DNA from 2 places in the Pseudomonas sp. NY15435 genome. Region 2 is predicted to be linked to the other one. Evidence: riboswitches for the same ligand, from Rfam matches in the RefSeq annotation. Region 2 holds a riboswitch; the other holds the start of a gene.
What was found. A riboswitch is a leader RNA that binds a small molecule or an ion and turns the genes downstream of it on or off. The one in region 2 is predicted to bind cobalamin.
Positions count from the first base shown of each region.

Region 1 (3,331 bases), on a different contig from region 2:
GTGACCAAGAAGGGCAAGGGCTTCGGCCCGGCCGAGATCGACCCGATCGGCTACCACGCCATCACCAAGCTCGAACCCGAAGGCGCCCCCGCCCACGCCGTGCCGAAGAAGACCGGCGGGCCGAAGTACTCCAGCGTATTCGGCCAGTGGCTGTGCGACATGGCGGCCCAGGACCCGCGCCTGGTCGGCATCACCCCGGCAATGAAGGAAGGCTCCGACCTGGTCGCCTTCGCCGACAGGTTCCCGGACCGCTACTTCGACGTCGCCATCGCCGAGCAGCACGCCGTGACCCTGGCGGCCGGCATGGCCTGCGATGGCGCCAAACCGGTGGTGGCGATCTACTCCACCTTCCTGCAGCGCGGCTACGACCAACTGATCCACGACGTCGCGGTGCAGAACCTCGATGTGCTGTTCGCCATCGACCGCGCCGGTCTGGTCGGCGAAGACGGCCCGACCCACGCCGGCAGCTTCGACCTCTCCTACCTGCGCTGCATCCCCGGCATGCTGGTGATGACCCCCAGCGACGAGAACGAACTGCGCAAGCTGCTCACCACCGGCCATCACTTCGAAGGCCCGGCGGCGGTGCGCTACCCGCGCGGTACCGGCCCGAACGCCAGCATCGAAGCCGAACTGGCCCCGGTGGAAATCGGCAAGGGCGTGGTGCGCCGTGAAGGCAAGGCTGGCAAGGTCGCCTTCCTGGTGTTCGGCGTGCAACTGGCCGAAGCGCTGAAAGTGGCCGAGCAGTTCGACGCAACCGTCGCCGACATGCGCTTCGTCAAGCCGCTGGACGAAGAACTGGTACGCCAGTTGGCCGCCAGCCACGAGCTGCTGGTGACCGTCGAGGAAAACTCGGTGATGGGTGGCGCCGGCGCCGCCGTCAGCGAATTCCTCGCCCGCGAGAACCTCCAGCAGCCGATCCTGCACCTGGGCCTGCCGGACTACTACGTCGAGCACGCCAAACCGGCACAGATGCTCGCGGAGTGCGGGCTGGACGCCGCCGGCATCGAAGCCTCGGTGAAGGCACGCCTGGAGGCCCTCGGCAACCGCTGAGACCGATCGGCGCATCCCTCCCCGGGAGTATTGCCAGTGACGGGCGCACCGACTAAGGTGCGCCCGTTTTCGTTCGAGGTAACGGGAAGCAGGTGAAAGACCTGCGCTGCCCCCGCAACGGTAACCGACGCGCCCCAAGGGAGCGCAGCATCGCCATGGCCACTGCTCTTGTGGGAAGGCGGCGATGTGACGTCGGCAGCCCGGAGACCGCCCTCGACACGCCCCGACAGGTGTTGCGGAGGGCCGCACCGTCAAGTGCGGCCTGCCGCCCTTGCCACGCCCTCCTCGAAAGTCATCCGACCGCTTTTGAGGACGTTCCATGAAACTGACCCGACTCGCCCTGGCCACCAGCCTGCTGCCCGGCATGGCCTTCGCCGCTGGCGACATCTACACGCTCTCCGACCAGGTGATCACCTCCGCCCGCCAGGCCCAGCCGCGCGCCGAAGCCACCTCGGCCAACAGCGTGTTCACCCGCGCCGACATCGAACGCCTGCAGGTGCGCAGCGTCCCCGCCCTGCTCGCCCGCGTGCCCGGCGTGCAGATGGGCAGCTCCGGCGGCGTGGTGTCCTACTCCGTGCGCGGTACCAGCACTGCGCAGACCCTGGTACTGGTGGACGGCCAGCGCGTCGCCTCGGCCAGCAGCGGCATCGCCCGCCTGGACTACCTGAGCATCGACAGCATCGAGCGCGTCGAAGTGACCCGCGGCCCGCGCTCGGCGCTGTATGGCGCCGACGCCATCGGCGGGGTCATCCAGATCTTCACCCGCCGCGGCGAAGCCGGCCTGCACCCGGAAGTGCGCCTGGCCGCCGGCAGCCACGGCACCTTCGAGCGCAGCCTGAGCCTCTCCGGCGGCAACGAGCAGACCCGCTACAACCTCGGTGGCAGCCTCGACGAGAGCCAGGGCTGGGACCGCACCAGCGACAACGTCGGCGCCGACAACGACCACGACGCCCAGCGCAACAAGGCCGTGCACCTGAACCTGGACCATCGCTTCAGCGATGACTGGAAGGCCGGGCTGAACCTCAATGACCAGCGCGGCAAGAACGAATACGACGACGCCTACAACTTCGAGCCCGGTACGCCGCAGGACGAATTCCGCGTCAGCAGCTACAGCACCTACCTCGACGGCCAGATCACCAAGATGTGGAACAGCCGCCTGGAGCTGGGCCGCAGCTACGACCGCAACAAGGCCGTGGGCGCCGCCGACAGCTGGAACAACGGCACGCTGGAAACCACCCGCCACTCGGCGAGCTGGACCAACCGCCTGCAACTGGACGAAGCCAACCAGTTGGCCCTGGGCGCCGACTGGTACGAAGACAGGGTCGATGGCACCACCGCCTTTGCCGAGGACCAGCGCAGCAACCGCGCCTTCTTCGCCCAGCACAGCTTCAAGGGCGACAGCTTCGGCGCCGAACTGGGCATCCGCCACGACAACAACCAGGCCTACGGCAGCCAGAACAGCTGGAACGCCGCCTTCAGCCTGCCGGTGGGCGAAAGCCAGACCTGGATTGCCAGCTACGGCGAAGGCTTCCGCGCGCCGACCTTCAGCGACCTCTACTACCCCGGCGCGAGCAACCCGGACTTGAAGGCCGAGACCTCGAAAACCTACGAACTGCAATGGCGCGGGGACATCGAAGGCACGCACCTGGAAGCCTCGCTGTACCGCACCGAGATCGACGACCTGATCGCCTGGGACAGCACCAGCAACCAGCCGGAGAACATCAACAAGGCGCGCATCGATGGCTTCGAAGCCAGCGTCGCCCGCGAGGTGCTGGGCTGGCAGGCCGCGCTCGGCCTGAGTCTGATCGACCCGCGCGACCGCGACAGCGGCCACACTCTGCCTTACCGCGCGCGCCGCACCCTGAGCCTGGACCTCGACCGGCAGTTCGGCGCCTTCGGCGTCGGCGGCACCTGGCGCGCCGTCAGCCAGCGTTATGACGACGCGGCCAATACCCGCGAACTGTCCGGCTACGGCGTGCTCGACCTGCGCACCAGCTGGCTGGCCAGCGATGAAATCCGCTTCGACCTGAAACTGGATAACGCCCTGGACCGCGACTACACCCTGGGTGACTACCTGCGCCCGACCAGCCCGACGGACTTCATGGGCGAAGCCCGTCCCTACCGCGAGCCGGGCCGTACCGCGCTGCTGGCGGTGACCTGGACGCCGGAGCTTTAAGAGAAGCAGCCTGACGGCCCCCGTAGGAGCGGATGTTTCCGCGATGTTCTGGCGTGTTCGAATGCCGATCGCGGACGGAGTCCGCTCCTACGCGAAACCCGACCT
Region 1 covers NZ_JBLUQA010000011.1:166,966-170,296, forward strand. Annotated here, with positions in the region: gene dxs (1-deoxy-D-xylulose-5-phosphate synthase) at 1-1,050, shown strand, start outside; cobalamin riboswitch at 1,088-1,281, shown strand; gene ACNFH5_RS23835 (TonB-dependent receptor domain-containing protein) at 1,370-3,226, shown strand.
Region 1: it holds a riboswitch for cobalamin, as region 2 does, so the genes downstream of both, ACNFH5_RS23835 (TonB-dependent receptor domain-containing protein) here and cobG (precorrin-3B synthase) in region 2, are expected to answer to the same signal.

Region 2 (3,331 bases):
GGCGACGCGCGCAAAGACCAGCGCACCGTGGGTCACGTCCGGGTCGTCGCCGGCATCCTTCAGCGTACCGGCTTCGGCGCCGCCAACCGTGAGGCGGCAGAACTCCAGGCGCAGGGTCGCGCTGCGCTCTTTGGGCAGGCTGATCTGTGCGGCGTCCAGCGCTTCACCGGTCAGTAGCAGGCGCGCCGCCGCCAGGCTGGTGGCGGTGGCGCAACTGCCCGTGGTGTAGCCGCTGCGCAGCGGGCGAGGTTCTTCGGGCGTCTCGTCACGCATGGTCATTCAGCCTGGGGCTTGTGCACTTCCAGCAAGGTGATCGGCAACGCCGCGCGCCAGGTATCGAAACCGCCGAGCGGCTGGGCCTGGGACACCGACAGACGAGTCAGCTCGCCGCCAAGGCGGGCGCGCCAGCTCAGCAGCATGGACTCGCTCTGCAGGGTGACGGCGTTGGCCACCAGTCGGCCGCCAGGCTTGAGTTGCTCCCAGCACTGCTCGAAGACACCGGGCAGGGTTACACCACCGCCGATGAAGATCGCATCCGGGCGCTCCAGTCCCTGCAATGCCTCCGGCGCAGCGCCGCAGACCAGTTGCAGCGCCGGCACACCGAGGGCGTCGCGGTTGAAACGGATATGTTCCTGGCGCCCGTCGTTGGCTTCGATGGCCAGCGTGCGACAGCTCGGATGTGCGCGCATCCACTCGATGCCAATGGAGCCGCAGCCGGCGCCGACATCCCAGAGGAGCTCGCCGGGCTTCGGTGCCAACCGTGCCAAGGTCACGGCGCGGACGTCGCGCTTGGTCAGTTGGCCGTCATGGCGGTAGGCGTCGTCCGGCAGGCCGATGGTCAGGGGCAGACGAACCGCGTCGACGCCGGCTACGCACTGCACAGCCACCAGGTTCAGTGCAGCCATCTCGCTCTGCGACCAGTCGCTGGCAAGCCCGTCGATACGCCGCTCCGCCTCACCGCCCAGGTGTTCCAGCACGCTGAGGCGACTCGCGCCGAATCCTCGTTCGCGCAGCAATGCGGCGATCGCCGCCGGGCTGCTGCCGTCGTTACTGAGGATCAGCAGCCTGGCGCCGTCGTGGATCTGCGCGTTGAGTGCGGCCAATGGGCGTGCCACCAGCGACAGCAGCGCGCAATCCTGCAACGCCCAGCCCAGGCGCGCCGCTGCGAGGGAGGCAGAGGACGGCGCGGAAAGCACGAGCATTTCCTCGGACGGAATCTGACGGGCCAGGCTAGCGCCGACGCCGAACCACATCGGGTCACCGCTGGCCAGCACGCAGGTCGGCTCACCGCGCCGGCGCATCACCGGTTCCAGGCTGAACGGGCTCGGCCAGGCCTGGCGATGAGCGCGCAGACAATGCGGCAGCAGCTCCAGCTGGCGTGGCGCGCCGATCACTTCGCTGGCGGCGAGCAGGGCGCGGCGCGCGGCCTTGCCGAGGCCGGCATAACCGTCCTCGCCGATGCCAACGATGGTCAGCCAGGGCGTCATGAAATTTCCTCGAAGGTGCGACGATCGATCCGACGGGCAGGCTTTTCCTGCCTTCGGGCAAAGCAGGCATAATACCCGCTTCGTCGGTGCTCGTAGGACGCTTCGCAATTGAACAGCGAAGCATCCGAGAGCCGAAGAGGGAACACGGTTGAACCGTGGCTGCCCCCGCAACTGTAAGCAGCGAGTCCGCGCAATCCGACAGCATGAAGCGCATTTTCATGCGGTCGATCAGGCCACTGGGCAACCGGGAAGGCCGCGCTGGATGAGGACCTGCCAGCCAGGAGACCTGCCGACGAAACCAGTCGCGCGTGCAGACATCGAGCGGGGTGTATCGGTGTCGTGAAGTCCCCTATGGGGGATTCGCAGGTCACCGCGACCCAGCCCTGGTGACCTCAGTGCCCGAATTCTCAGCTCCGCCCGTCCGTCCGCATGCCTGCCCCGGCCTGCTGCGCATCGTGGCCTCCCGCGATGGCGGCATCTGCCGCATCAAGCTGCCCTGTGGGCAACTCGACGCCAGCGCCGCGCGAGCCATCGCCCTGGCCGCCGAGCGCCATGCCGATGGCGTGCTGGAAGCGACCAATCGCGCCAACCTGCAGATTCGCGGCATACGCACCGGCACCGAACAGGCGCTGAGCAGGGAACTGCTCGCCGCCGGTCTCGGCCCGCGCGAACTGGCGGCGGACGATGTGCGCAACCTGCTGGTCAGCCCGGCGCTGGGCCTCGACGCCGCCACGACTTTCGATGCAGCTCCCCTGGCCGGCCAACTGCTCGATCTGCTGGAGCGCACACCGCGCTTCCACGGCCTGTCGCCCAAGTTCGGCATCCAGCTGGACGGCGGCGAAGCGCTGGCGATGCTGGAGCATCCCAACGATCTCTGGCTGTCGGCCATGTCCGGCGACGCGACGCCGCTGTTCGCCTTCGGCTTGGCCGGTTGTCCGCCGCAGCACGAAACGGATGCCCCTGCCCTCGCCGCCGTGACAGCCAAGCAGGTACCGCTGCTGGTGGAAAGCCTGCTGCACCTCTTCCTCGATCTTGCCGGCGACGGCCAGACGCGCATGCGCCACCTGCGCGAGATGCTCCGCGATGAAGTGCTGCTGGAGCGCCTGCAGCAACGCCTGCCCTTCCAGTTGCACCTCGGGCCGGCTGTGGATAACTGGCGTCGTCCTGTACCGCGGGCTTTCGGCCATCTCGGGATTCAGCCGCAGCGCCAGCCGGACCGCGCCATGGTCGGTGCGGGATTCATCCTCGGACGCCTCGACAGCACCCTACTGTTCGGCCTTGCCGATCTCGCCGAGCGATTCAGCGCCGGACAACTGCGTCTGACGCCGTGGCAAAGCCTGATCCTCCCCGATGTATCCCTGACCGACGCTCCCGTCGTACTCGCCGCGCTGGCCAACCTCGGCCTGGTGATCGATGCCGGTCAACCGCTCTCGCGCCTCGTCGCGTGCAGCGGCTCCAGCGGTTGCGCGCGCGGGCTGGCCGACACCAAGGCCGACGCCCTGCGCCTGGCCGAGCGCCTGCGTCACGCACCGCCGGCCGGCGTGCACCTGTGCGGCTGCCCGCGCTCCTGCGCCGCCGCCCACGTCGCCCCCTACACCCTGCTGGCCGTCGCCGACGGCCGCTATGACCTGTTCCGTCGCGCCGACGGCATGGCCGGCTTCGGCCAGCCGCTGGCGCGCAACCTATCCCTCGATGCCGCGGGCGACCTGCTCGCCGCACCCGGAGTTTCCACCGATGCTTGATTACATCCGCGACGGCCAGGCGATCTACCGCCAATCCTTCGCCACCATCCGCGCCGAGGCCGATCTCACCGGCATCCCCGCCGACCTGGAAAAGCTCGCCGT
Region 2 covers NZ_JBLUQA010000004.1:526,807-530,137, forward strand. Annotated here, with positions in the region: gene ACNFH5_RS12630 (cobalt-precorrin-5B (C(1))-methyltransferase) at 1-273, opposite strand, end outside; gene cbiE (precorrin-6y C5,15-methyltransferase (decarboxylating) subunit CbiE) at 276-1,487, opposite strand; cobalamin riboswitch at 1,555-1,796, shown strand; gene cobG (precorrin-3B synthase) at 1,874-3,229, shown strand; gene ACNFH5_RS12645 (precorrin-8X methylmutase) at 3,222-3,331, shown strand, end outside.